3 regions of the Micromonospora sp. NPDC047670 genome follow, and region 2 is predicted to be linked to each of the others. Evidence: predicted binding sites of a transcription regulator. Region 2 holds the regulator's gene; each other region holds the start of a gene.

Region 1 (4,260 bases), on a different contig from region 2:
GCCTCGGTGGTGAGGAAGAGCGCCGCGATCGACGAGGCGTTCTGCAGCGCCGAGCGGGTCACCTTGGCCGGGTCGATGATGCCCGCGGCCAGCAGGTCGACGTACTCGCCGTTGGCGGCGTTGAGGCCGTGACCCGGCTCGAGGTTGCGGACGTGCTCGACGACCACGCCACCCTCGAGGCCCGCGTTGACGGCGATCTGCCGCAGCGGGGCGTCCAGCGCGATCTTGACGATCTGCGCGCCGGTCGCCTCGTCACCGGTCAGGTCCAGCTTGTCGAAGGCGGTCTTGCCGGCCTGCACCAGCGCGACGCCACCACCCGGGACGATGCCCTCCTCGACGGCGGCCTTCGCGTTGCGGACGGCGTCCTCGATGCGGTGCTTGCGCTCCTTCAGCTCGACCTCGGTGGCCGCGCCGACCTTGATCACCGCAACGCCACCGGCCAGCTTGGCCAGCCGCTCCTGCAGCTTCTCCCGGTCGTAGTCGGAGTCGCTCTTGTCGATCTCGGCCCGGATCTGGTTGACCCGGCCCTGGATCTGCTCGGCGTCGCCGGCGCCGTCGACGATGGTGGTCTCGTCCTTGGTCACCACGACCTTGCGGGCGCGGCCCAGCATGTCGAGGCCGACGGCGTCCAGCTTGAGGCCGACCTCCTCGCTGATGACCTGGCCACCGGTGAGGATGGCGATGTCGGCCAGCATGGCCTTGCGGCGGTCACCGAAGCCCGGCGCCTTGACGGCGACCGACTTGAAGGTGCCCCGGACCTTGTTGACGACCAGGGTGGCCAGGGCCTCGCCCTCGATGTCCTCGGCGATGATCAGCAGCGGCTTGCCCGACTGCATGACCTTCTCCAGGATCGGGAGCAGGTCCTTGACCGACGAGATCTTGCTGTTGACGATCAGGAGGTAGGGGTCGTCGAAGACGGCCTCCATGCGCTCCGGGTCGGTCATGAAGTAGGCCGAGATGTAGCCCTTGTCGAAGCGCATACCCTCGGTGAGCTCCAGCTCCAGCCCGAAGGTGTTGCTCTCCTCGACGGTGATGACGCCTTCCTTGCCGACCTTGTCCATCGCCTCGGCGATGATCTCGCCGACGGTGCTGTCACCGGCGGAGATGGAGGCGGTGGAGGCGATCTGCTCCTTGGTCTCGACGTCCTTGGCGAGCTTGGACAGCTCCTCCGAGACGCTGGCCACGGCGGCCTCGATGCCCCGCTTCAGGGCCATCGGGTTGGCACCGGCGGCCACGTTGCGCAGACCCTCGCGGACGAGGGCCTGGGCCAGGACGGTCGCCGTCGTCGTGCCGTCACCGGCGACGTCGTCGGTCTTCTTGGCGACCTCCTTGACCAGCTCGGCGCCGATCTTCTCGTAGGGGTCCTCGAGCTCGATCTCCTTGGCGATGCTCACACCATCGTTGGTGATGGTGGGGGCACCCCACTTCTTCTCGAGCACGACGTTGCGGCCCTTGGGGCCGAGGGTCACCTTCACGGCGTCGGCGAGCTGGTTCATGCCCCGCTCGAGGCCGCGGCGCGCCTCTTCGTCGAACGCGATCATCTTGGCCATACGGCGTTGTCCTCCTGGACACTCACGGGCCACCCGGAGTGTGTGTCCCGGATGGGCCGCCTGGTGTACGCACCTTGGGACGTCGCCACCTGGCGACGACGACGTCTCCTCGGCCGGGCCGGATAGCCCGCGACGACCGGCCATGTGCCGCACCGGCGTGTGGACGCCCGTGCGACCGTGGCCCTACCGCCCCGACCATTGGCACTCACGGTATGCGAGTGCCAATGACTTGTTTAGCACTCTCCCCTGCCGAGTGCAAGCACGCCCGCTCCCGTCAGCCGAGTTCACCGGCCAGCCGCGCGCTGTCCACCGGCCCCTCGTGGACGCGCTGCTCGGCGTACGTGACGACCAGTCCGACCAGTTGGGCGAGGTGGGCCGGCAGCGCCAGCACGCCGCCGAGCAGCGTCACCACGATCACGCCCACCGCCGTGCCCGGCGACTCCAGCGGGGCGGTGCCGAGCGGCAGCGATCCGACACCCTCCACCACGCCGGCCGCCCCGCCGCCGACGATCACCGCCGCGGCGACCAGCGCCACCCGGCCGAGCAGCAGGCCCAGCCGGTCGTGGAACATCCGGTACGAGCGGCCGATCGGGTGCTGCCGCTCGAAGAGGTAGACCGGCCCGGCCATGCTCAGCGCGAAGGCGAAGTAGATGCCGGGGATGACGCAGAAGCAGATTCCGAGCCCGACGATCAGGCTCATCACCAGGGTCCAGCCCCAGAGGCCCAGCGCCCGGCGCAGGCCGTAGCCCAGGGCGGCGCCGACGCCCGCCGGTTCGCCAGCCGCCTGCCGGGCGACCACCCAGGTGCCGGCGGCCCAGCCGAGGCTCTGCACCAGGCCGAAGACCAGGCTGCCCCCGATCAGCACGGCCAGCATGGTGCCCAGGTCGGCGAGGAAGGTGTCGGGCAGCGCGGCGGGGTCGTCGGCCGTCGACTCGTCCCACTTGGCCGTCGGGTCGACCGCCAGGGCGAGCAGCGACACCACCACGGCGGGCAGCACCTGGGTGAGCAGCAGGATGGGCAGCAGTTGCCGCCAGCCCCGGCGTGCCGCGCCGACACACCGGTCGAACCAGCCGCTCACGCCGCCGCCGGGCGGGGTGACCAGCGGGTCGGCCGGGTCGATGCCCGGCGGGTACCACCCGTGGCCCGGCTGGCCGGGGTACGCGACCGGTGCGCCCGGATACCACGGCTGCCCGCCGTACGCGCCGGAGCCGGCCGGAAACCCGCCCGTGGGCGGCAACACCCAGCCCTGCGGCGACTGCGCGCCCGTGGGGTCCCAGGAGGGCGCGGCCGCCGGCTGCCCGGCCGGCGGGGGCGCGACGGGTGGCTCCCCGGCGGGCGGGGGCGTGGTCGAACCCGGTGGCGGCGCGGTCGGATCGCCGGGCTGCCCCGGCGCGGGGTCGGGGTCTCCCGGGGGCGGCATGGCGTGGGGCGGCTGGTCGGACATGAACCCTCCTCAGCGATGGCTGGAACGGTTCACGATCCTTCCCGCCCGGGCGTCCGGAGCGCAGCCCGCCCCGGCGCGCCCCGATCCGCCCGCCCCCGGAACGGCCGGTCGGTCAGGCGATGACGCGCACGCGCTCGGCCTGGGGCCCCTTCTGGCCCTGGGCGATCTCGAACTCCACCCGCTGACCGTCGTCCAGCGCCTTGTAGCCGTCCATCTCGATCGCGGAGAAGTGGACGAAGACGTCCTGCCCGCCGTCGACGGCGATGAAGCCGTAGCCCTTTTCGGCGTTGAACCACTTCACGGTGCCCTGTGCCACGGTGCACTTCCTCACTCTGCGCGGCGTTCCACGACCCCGGAGGCCGGCGGACCGGCACCGGAGGACCACCGGGTTCGGCGGTCGGAGGGCCGCTGAATCGGTGACCGAAATCGCACGCTACACGAGGCGTGACGGCGGCGCACGACCACAAATCGGGCATATTTCGATCGAGCGACATCGGTATCCGTCGTTGTGGTAGGCATGCGGCATGACGAGCACGCCGGGCGGCCCGGGGCGGATTCCGACGGAGGTCCGCCGGGCGGAGGTCCGGCGGGTCCGGCCACGGGACGCGGCCCGGATGCGGGCGCTACGGCTGGAGATGCTCGCCGACGCGCCGCTGGCATTCCTGGAGACCCTCGCCGACGCCGCGGCCCGCCCGCACGCCGACTACGCGGCCCGGGTCGCGTACGTGTCGGCCGGCGCGGACACCGCGCAGTTCGTGGCGGACCCGGGCGGCCGGCTGGTCGGGCACGCCGGGGGCACGGTGACCCCGGACGAGCCCGGGCTGACCGTCGTCTACGCCGTGTACGTCACCCCGTCCTGGCGGGGCACCGGCCTGCTCGGCGACCTGGTCGAGGCGGTGGCCGCCTGGTCCCGGGCCTGCGGCCGGCCCGAGCTGATGCTGGAGGTGGTGGTCGGCAACGACCGCGCCTACCGCGCCTACCGGCGGCTGGGCTTCGTCGACACCGGGGTGCGCGTCCCACATCCCACCGTCCCGGCGCTCACCGAACTCCAGATGCGCCGCCCCGCCTGACCCACCGGCCGGGAAGCCGCCCCCGACGCGACACCCCAGGCCAAACCCCGCTGGGCCGGCAGTCGTGACGTGCGGTGACACGGAAGGGCTTCCGGGGCGGCCCGCCCCGCGCAGGGATCGGACCTGACCGCCCGGAGTGAGGGCGGGCTGCCCCGGAGACCCGACCAGGACGACTCAGACGTGCCGACGCGACTGC
Region 2 (4,260 bases):
CAGCGCGTACGCCCTGATCGTGGAGGACGGCACCCGGCTCGCCGCCCGGATGCGGCGCGGCGAGCTGCCGTACCCCTCCGACGACGTCGCCGCGGACCGCTACCTCGCGGCGGAGGCCGCCCTCGGCGCGGCCGGTTTCTCCTGGTACGAGGTGTCGAACTGGGCCCGTGGCGAGGCGGCCCGGTGCCGGCACAACCTGCTCTACTGGACCGGCGCCGACTGGTGGGGCCTCGGCCCGGGGGCGCACAGCCACGTCGGCGGCGTGCGCTGGTGGAACGTGAAGCACCCCACGACCTACGCGAGGCGGCTGACCGGCGGCGGGTCGCCCGGCCTGGCCCGGGAGGTGCTCACCGCCGACGAGGCGCACATGGAGGACGTCATGCTCCGGCTGCGGCTCGCCTCGGGGCTGCCGCTGGACGCGCTGGACGACGCAGGCCGGGCCGGCGCCCAGCGGGCGCTCGCCGGCGGCCTGCTGGCCGGCCCCGAGTACGCGGCGGGCCGCGCCGTGCTGACCCTGCGCGGACGGCTGCTCGCCGACGCGGTCGTCCGCGACCTGCTGCCCTGAGCCGGCAGCGGGCCCTCGGGGAGCGTGGCCGGAGCCGGCCGGTGGACCGGCCGGCCCGGCTCACCTGGTGAAGCTGTAGCTCATCGGGTAGCGGTAGAGCACGCCCTCGTTGGCCTTGATCCCGCCGATGATCCCGAAGATCAGCGGCACGAGCCAGATGAGCATCGGGACGAAGAACAGGATTCCGCAGGTGACCAGGGTGAGCACCCAGCTCAGCACGCCCACGATCGCCCAGGTGATCTGGAAGTTCAGCGCCGCCACTGCGTGCGCCCGGGCGGTCGGCGACTGCTGCCCCCGGGTCATCAGCGCGATGAGCGGCGCGACCCAGCCGAGCAGGCCGCCGCCGAAGACCACCCCGGCCGCCCCGCCGAAGTGGGCGATCAGGGCCCAGTTCTTGTCCTCGTTGTTGGCGTAGCCGCCGGTGGGCGCGCCGTAGGCCCCGCCGGTCGGATAGCCGACGCCCGGCTGGGCGTAGCCGCCGGGCGGCGGTTGGCCCCCGGGCGGCGGGTAGCCACCCGGCGGAGGGTAGCCACCGGGCGGCGGGTAGCCACCCGACGGCGGTTGGTCACCGGTGGGCGGGGGATAGCCGCCGGGCGGGGGATAGCCGCCCGGGCCCGGCGCCCCGGACAGTGGTGCGGTGGGGTCGTCGGCGCCGGGCGGGCCGGGAACCCCCGACGGAGCGGTCGGGTCCGGCCGGTCGCCGGGGTCCCCCGCTCCGGGAGGGCGAGGTGGTTCAGTCATGGACGTCACGGTAGGCGCCGCCGGCAAGGACGCACCAGGGCGACACCGGCCGGGTTGTCCGGATGATCGGCCCTGGCGGCGTCGCCACGGCGGCGCGGGTCGGACCGCCGGTCCAAGGTTGATCATCGCGTCGACGGGCACGCCGACGTAGACTGGCACTCGCTACGGACGAGTGCCAGCACCGCCCGGGCCCCTCGGGTGCCGGGCCCGACGCGCGACAGGGAGGTGGGGAGGATGGGTCTCGACGACCGCAAGCTCGCCGTGCTGCGCGCGATCGTCGAGGACTACGTCGCCACGCAGGAGCCCGTCGGCAGCAAGGCGCTGGTCGAGCGGCACCAGCTCGGGGTCTCACCGGCGACCGTCCGCAACGACATGGCCGTGTTGGAGGAGGAGGGCTACATCCGCCAGCCGCACACCAGCGCCGGCCGGGTGCCCACCGACCGCGGCTACCGGCTCTTCGTGGACCGGCTGTCCCGGGTCAAGCCGCTCAGCCCGGCCGAGCGCCGGGCGATCGAGCGCTTCCTGGTCGGCGCCGTCGACCTCGACGACGTGGTGCACCGCACCGTCCGGCTGCTGGCGCAGCTCACCCGGCAGGTCGCCGTCGTGCAGTACCCGTCGCTGGCCCGCTCCTCCGTCCGCCACCTGGAGCTGGTGCCGATCTCCACGACCCGGCTGATGCTGGTCATGATCGCCGACACCGGCCGGGTCGAGCAGCGGCTGGTCGAGCTGCCCGGGCCGATCCCCGCAGACGACGTCACGGACCTGCGCCGGCTGGTCAACGAGAAGCTGGTCGGCACCCGGCTGTCGGAGACCCCGCCGCTGGTGCAGGCGCTGGTCGACGAGTCGGTGCCGCACCTGCGGCCCGCCATGACCACCCTCTCCACGGTGCTGCTCGAGACGCTGATCGAGCGGCACGAGGAGCGGATCGCGCTGGCCGGCACCGCAAACCTCACCCGCGGCGGCCTGCTCGACTTCCAGGGCTCCCTGCGCCCCATCCTGGAGGCGCTGGAGGAGGAGGTCGTGATGCTCAAGCTGATCGGCGAGGCGGAGCCGAGCACGACCCGGGTGCTGATCGGCGACGAGAACGAGATCGACAACCTGCGTGCCGCCTCGGTGGTCAGCACCGGCTACGGCCCGGGCTCGACCAGCGTCGGCGGCCTCGGTGTGCTCGGGCCGACCCGGATGGACTACCCCGGCACCATCGCCACGGTGAGGGCCGTGGCACGCTACGTGGGCGAGCTGCTGGCCCAGAACTGACCAGTCAGGGCCGACGGCCGGCTCCGGCCGACGACCGGCGCAACGCGAGACGAACATGAGGACACGGAACGCAGTGGCCAGGGACTACTACGGCATTCTCGGGGTGAGCCGGGAAGCCTCCGACGACGAGATCAAGCGCGCCTACCGCAAGCTGGCGCGGCAGTTCCACCCGGACGTGAATCCGGATCCGGAGGCCCAGGAGAAGTTCAAGGACATCAACGCCGCGTACGAGGTCCTCTCGGACGACCGGAAACGGCAGATCGTCGACCTGGGTGGCGACCCGCTCGCCCCGGGCGGCGGCGGCGCGGGCGGCCCGGGCGGCCCCGGCGGCGCCGGCCCGTTCGTCGGCTTCCAGGACATCATGGACGCCTTCTTCGGCGGGGCGGCCGGTGGGTCGCGGGGCCCGCGGCCGCGGACCCGGCCGGGCGCCGACGCGATCCTGCGGCTGGAGCTGGACCTGCACGAGACCGCGTTCGGCGTCGAGGCGCCGATCACCGTCGACACCGCGGTGCTCTGCACCACCTGCTCCGGCGCCGGCACGGCGGCCGGCACCCACCTGGCCACCTGCGAGGCGTGTGGCGGCCGGGGCGAGGTGCAGTCTGTGCAGCGCACCTTCCTCGGCCAGGTGGTCTCCGCCCGGCCGTGCACGGTCTGCCAGGGCTACGGCACCACCATCCCGCACCCCTGCCCGACCTGCGCCGGCGACGGCCGGGTCCGCACCCGGCGCTCGCTGACCGTCAAGATCCCCGCCGGCGTCGAGGACGGCATGCGCATCCGGCTGGCCCAGCAGGGCGAGGTCGGCCCGGGCGGGGGCACCGCGGGCGACCTCTACGTGGAGATCCACGAGCGGCCGCACGACGTCTACTCCCGCAAGGGCGACGACCTGCACTGCCGGGTCACCGTGCCGATGACCGCGGCGGCGCTGGGCACGCGGCTGACCATCAAGACGCTGGACAGCGAGGAGACGGTCGACGTCAAGGCCGGCACCCAGCCGGGCAGCACGCTGCGGCTGCGCGCCCGGGGCGTGCCGCACCTGCGCGGCACGGGCCGGGGCGACCTCTACGTCCACCTCGACGTGCGCACCCCGACCAAGCTCGACGCCGACCAGGAGCGCATGCTGCGCGACTTCGCCAAGACCCGGGGCGAGGAGGTCGCCGAGCTGACCAAGCAGGGCGGTTTCTTCTCCCGGATGCGCGACGCCTTCAACGGACACGCCTGACGCTCCCGGCCCGGGTCGCCGCGCGCCGCGGCGACCCGGTCGGCCTCCGTGGCCGCGGCGAGCGGGTGGCCTCCGTGGCCCTCGCCGTCCCGGTGTCCGCCGCCGGCGACTAGCCTGGTCGTCGTGTCCGCGCCGCTGTTCCTGGTCGAGTCGCTGCCCACCGCCGACCGGCTGACCCTCGACGGTCCCGAGGGGCACCACGCCGCCACCGTGCAGCGCCTGCGCGTCGGCGAGGAGCTGCTGCTCGCCGACGGGCGCGGCGGCACGGCCGCCGCCGTGGTCACCGCCGTCGGCCGGGGCACGCTCGATGTGGAGATCACCTCCCGGGGGTACGCGGACGCGTCCGTCCCGCGTCTCGTGGTGGTGCAGGGCATCGCCAAGGGCGACCGGGGCGAGCTGGCCGTGCAGGCGATGACCGAGGTCGGGGTGGACGAGATCGTGCCCTGGGCCGCGGCCCGTTCGGTCACCCAGTGGCGGG
Region 3 (4,260 bases), on a different contig from region 2:
CCGACCGCGGCGTCGTCGTCATCGACGTCGAGGACGACGGCACGAGCACCGTGCGCATCTGCGCGGAGGTCGTCGACGGCGCACCCGTCGACGTCTTCGCGGAGCACCACGGCGCCGTCCACGTCCGCGTGCACAACGACGTCCCGATGTTCACCCAGGGCCGGCGTAGCGTCTCCAAGCGGATCGCCGAGGTCTACGACGACAACGGCACGATCAACGTCGGCCGGGTTCGCGGCGCGGCCTGATCCGTTCGCGGGGCGCGGGGGAGGGATCCGTCGTGCCGGCGGGCCGTCCCCCGCGCGTCCCCGCACCCGCCCCGCGCTTCCGGCCGCCGCCCGTCAGCAGGTGGACAGCGGGGCGACCCGCGCGTCCGTCAGGGCCACCAGGTCGGCCGGGGCCAGTTCGACCTGGAGGCCGCGGCGGCCCGCCGAGACGTACACGGTGGGGTGGTCGAGCGCCGAGGAGTCGAGCACCGTGGGGAGACGCTTGCGCTGCCCGAGCGGGCTGATGCCGCCGCGCACGTAGCCGGTCGCCCGTTCGGCGACCGCGCGGTCGGCCAGGGCGGCCCGCTTGCCGCCGACCGCCGCCGCGAGCGCCTTGAGGTCCAGTTCGCCGCTCACCGGCACGACCGCCACGGTGAGCGCGCCGTCGACCTCGGCGACCAGCGACTTGAACAGCCGCTCGGGCGGCACCCCCAGCGCCGCCGCGACCAGCGCGCCGTAGTTCGGCGCGTCCGGGGAGACGTCGTACGGATGGGTGCGGTGCGTCACCTTCCGCTTCGCCAGCAGTGCGGTCGCCGGCGTGCCCTGTCCCGCCATGGCCGCCACGCTAACCCGGCGCCGCGCGGGTCGGCAAAGCGGAGGACGGCAAAGCGGAGGACGGCCGCAGGCCCCGGGGCGGGGACGGGGCCGGACGCCCCGGCCGCGACGCGCCGGACGCGGGCCGGGCCGGCGCCTAACCGACCGGCTGGCAGACCAACACCGTCGGCGCGCCGGCCACCCGGGTCAGCACCAGGCTGGCCGCCTCGTCGCCGGCCAGCCGCAGGTCCCGCCGCAGCTTCTCCGGCTCCAGCGCGGACCCGCGCTTGAGGATCTCCACGCGCCCGACCCGGCGGTCCCGCAGCAGGGCCCGCAGCCGCTTGAGCGAGAACGGCAGCACGTCGGTGACCTCCAGGCAGCGGGCGAAGGGGGTCGCCGCCGGCACGTCCGCGTAGAGGTAGGCGATGCTCGGGTCGGCCAGCGTCGCGTCGAGGGCGTCGGCCAGCTCCGCGACCAGGTGCGCGCGGACCACCGCCGGGTCCGGGTCGTACACGAAGCGGCGCGCCGGCCCGACGGGCGCCTCGGCGTCGCCGGAGCCGGTCAGCTCGTGCGCGACGTCGCCGCGCAGCAGGGTGGCCCGGCGGGGGACCCGGGCGAGCCGGCCGCACCACAGCGCGGCCTCGACCAGGTCGCCGTCCGCGCTCACCCACTCCGCCTCGGCGCCCGCCGGGATCAGCGCGTGGTCGATGCCGGGCGCCACCTTCACCACCGTGTACGGCACCCGCTCGGCCAGCCCGACGACGAAGTCCCAGGGCGGGGAGTAGGCGTTCGGGTCGAAGATCCGCCGCCCGGTGCCCGCCCTGCGCCGCGCCGGGTCGCAGAACACCCCGTCGACCCGGCCCACGTCGAAGGCCGTGGCGTCGCCGCACTCCACCGTGAACAGCTCGGCCAGCCCGGCCGCCTCGGCGTTGGCGGCGGCCATCGCGGCGGTCACCGGGTCGGCCTCCACCCCGTACACCCGGATGCCGGCCCGGGCGGCGGCGATCGCGTCCGCGCCGAGGCCGCAGCCGAGGTCGGCCAGGACCCGCACGCCGGCCGCGCGCAACCGGGCGGCCCGCCGGTCGGCCACCGGCCGGCGGGTGGCCTGCTCCAGCCCCGCCCGGGTCAGGAACATCCCCGCCGCCGGCGGCCCGAACTTGCCGACCGCCCGGCGGCGCAGCTCGGCCTGGGTGAGCGCGGCCGCCGCCAGCGCGGGCGGCATCCCGGCCGAGCGGAGCGCGACCGCCGCGGCCAGCGGATCGCCGCCGGCCACCCGCGCCGCCGCGGCGAGCGCGGCCGACCCCTCGGGCGTACGCAGGGCGGCGAGCTGGTCGAGGTCCACCCGGTCATTCTCGCCGCCCGGCCCGACGCGCCGACCGGCGGGCTGGCACTCTCCTTGACGGAGTGCTAGCCGAGGAATAACCTGCGATTAGCACTCTCACCCTGAGGGTGCCAGCTTCCGGGCCGTCAGGTCCGGGCGCTGAACGCCAGGCGGACCGGCACCCGCGACGACGGCCCCGCCCGGTGGCATGTGGCAGATTGACGCCGGCGGCATGCCGTCCGGTAACGAAACCAGTACCCCAGGAGGGTATGCCCGTGACTACCGCGACCAAGGTTGCGATCAAGCCGCTCGAGGACCGGATCGTGGTCCAGGCGAACGAGGCTGAGACCACCACGGCGTCGGGCATCGTGATCCCCGACACCGCCAAGGAGAAGCCGCAGGAGGGCACCGTCCTCGCTGTCGGCCCGGGCCGGATCGACGACAAGGGTAACCGCGTGCCGGTCGACGTCAAGGTCGGCGACACCGTCCTCTACTCGAAGTACGGCGGCACCGAGGTCAAGTACGCCGGCGAGGAGTACCTGGTGCTCTCCGCCCGCGACGTCCTCGCGGTCATCGAGAAGTAAGCAACCGATCAGTGTCGCTGCCCCGGTCCGGCTCGCCGGGCCGGGGCAGCGTCGCTTCGAAGGGACATTCATGGCGAAGATCCTGAGCTTCTCGGACGACGCCCGGCACCTGCTCGAGCACGGTGTCAACGCCCTCGCGGACGCGGTCAAGGTGACCCTCGGCCCGCGCGGGCGCAACGTCGTCCTGGACAAGAAATTCGGTGCGCCCACGATCACCAACGACGGCGTGACCATCGCCAAGGAGATCGAGCTCACCAACCCCTACGAGAACCTCGGCGCGCAGCTGGTCAAGGAGGTGGCGACCAAGACCAACGACGTCGCCGGCGACGGGACCACCACCGCCACCGTGCTGGCCCAGGCGATGGTCCGCGAGGGCCTGCGCAACGTGGCCGCCGGCGCCAACCCGACCGGCCTCAAGCGGGGCATCGACGCGGCGGCCGCGAAGGTCTCCGAGGCGCTGCTCGGCCGCGCGGTCGAGGTGGCCGACAAGGAGTCGATCGCGCACGTCGCGACGATCTCCGCGCAGGACGCCACGATCGGTGAGCTGATCGCCGAGGCGATGGAGAGGGTCGGCCGCGACGGTGTCATCACCGTCGAGGAGGGCTCCGCCCTGCACACCGAGCTGGACGTGACCGAGGGTCTCCAGTTCGACAAGGGCTTCATCTCGCCGAACTTCGTCACCGACGTGGAGGGTCAGGAGTCGGTCCTGGAGGACCCGTACATCCTGATCACCACCCAGAAGATCTCGGCGATCGAGGAGCTGCTGCCGCTGCTGGAGAAGGTCCTCCAGAACAGCAAGCCGCTGCTGATCATCGCCGAGGACGTCGAGGGCCAGGCACTCTCCACCCTGGTGGTCAACTCGATCCGCAAGACCCTCAAGGTCTGCGCGGTCAAGGCCCCCGGCTTCGGCGACCGCCGCAAGGCGATGCTCCAGGACATGGCGATCCTCACCGGCGCCGAGCTGGTCGCCCCGGAGCTGGGCTACAAGCTCGACCAGGTGGGCCTGGAGGTGCTCGGCAGCGCCCGCCGCGTGGTGGTCGACAAGGAGAACACCACCATCGTCGACGGCGGCGGCCAGGCCGGCGAGGTCGCGGACCGGGTTGCCCAGATCCGCAAGGAGATCGAGGCCTCGGACTCCGACTGGGACCGGGAGAAGCTCGCCGAGCGGCTGGCCAAGCTGTCCGGCGGCATCGCGGTCATCAAGGTCGGCGCCGCGACCGAGGTCGAGATGAAGGAGCGCAAGCACCGCATCGAGGACGCGATCGCCGCGACCAAGGCCGCGGTCGAGGAGGGCACGGTCCCCGGCGGCGGCGCCGCCCTGGCCCAGATCCTGCCGGCGCTCGACGACGACCTCGGCTTCACCGGCGACGAGAAGGTCGGCGTCTCGATCGTGCGCAAGGCGCTCGTCGAGCCGCTGCGCTGGATCGCCCAGAACGCCGGGCACGACGGCTACGTCGTGGTGCAGAAGGTCGTCGGCAAGGAGTGGGGCCACGGCCTCGACGCCGCCACCGGCGAGTACGTCGACCTGGCGAAGTCCGGCATCGTCGACCCGGTGAAG

What was found. The regulator HrcA, encoded in region 2, represses chaperone genes, less so after heat shock. The targets are predictions, from matches to a motif close to GGTTNGCACNCTCNNNNNGAGNGTGCNAACC.
Region 1: a site for HrcA is predicted at 1,747-1,777, ahead of groL (chaperonin GroEL). Genes of this name have one in related genera too.
Region 3: a site for HrcA is predicted at 2,225-2,255, ahead of groES (co-chaperone GroES). Genes of this name have one in related genera too.

What each region holds. Positions count from the first base shown of each region.
Region 1 covers NZ_JBIDDA010000004.1:452,839-457,098, forward strand. Annotated here, with positions in the region: gene groL (chaperonin GroEL) at 1-1,550, opposite strand, end outside; gene ACGF7U_RS13310 (hypothetical protein) at 1,825-2,994, opposite strand; gene ACGF7U_RS13315 (cold-shock protein) at 3,107-3,310, opposite strand; gene ACGF7U_RS13320 (GNAT family N-acetyltransferase) at 3,519-4,064, shown strand; gene paaN (phenylacetic acid degradation protein PaaN) at 4,239-4,260, opposite strand, start outside.
Region 2 covers NZ_JBIDDA010000020.1:64,920-69,179, forward strand. Annotated here, with positions in the region: gene hemW (radical SAM family heme chaperone HemW) at 1-565, shown strand, start outside; gene ACGF7U_RS29560 (DUF4870 domain-containing protein) at 626-1,306, opposite strand; gene hrcA (heat-inducible transcriptional repressor HrcA) at 1,541-2,563, shown strand; gene dnaJ (molecular chaperone DnaJ) at 2,637-3,782, shown strand; gene ACGF7U_RS29575 (16S rRNA (uracil(1498)-N(3))-methyltransferase) at 3,906-4,260, shown strand, end outside.
Region 3 covers NZ_JBIDDA010000004.1:94,188-98,447, reverse strand. Annotated here, with positions in the region: gene ACGF7U_RS11515 (hypothetical protein) at 1-245, shown strand, start outside; gene ybaK (Cys-tRNA(Pro) deacylase) at 339-818, opposite strand; gene ACGF7U_RS11505 (methyltransferase domain-containing protein) at 955-2,139, opposite strand; gene groES (co-chaperone GroES) at 2,388-2,702, shown strand; gene groL (chaperonin GroEL) at 2,773-4,260, shown strand, end outside.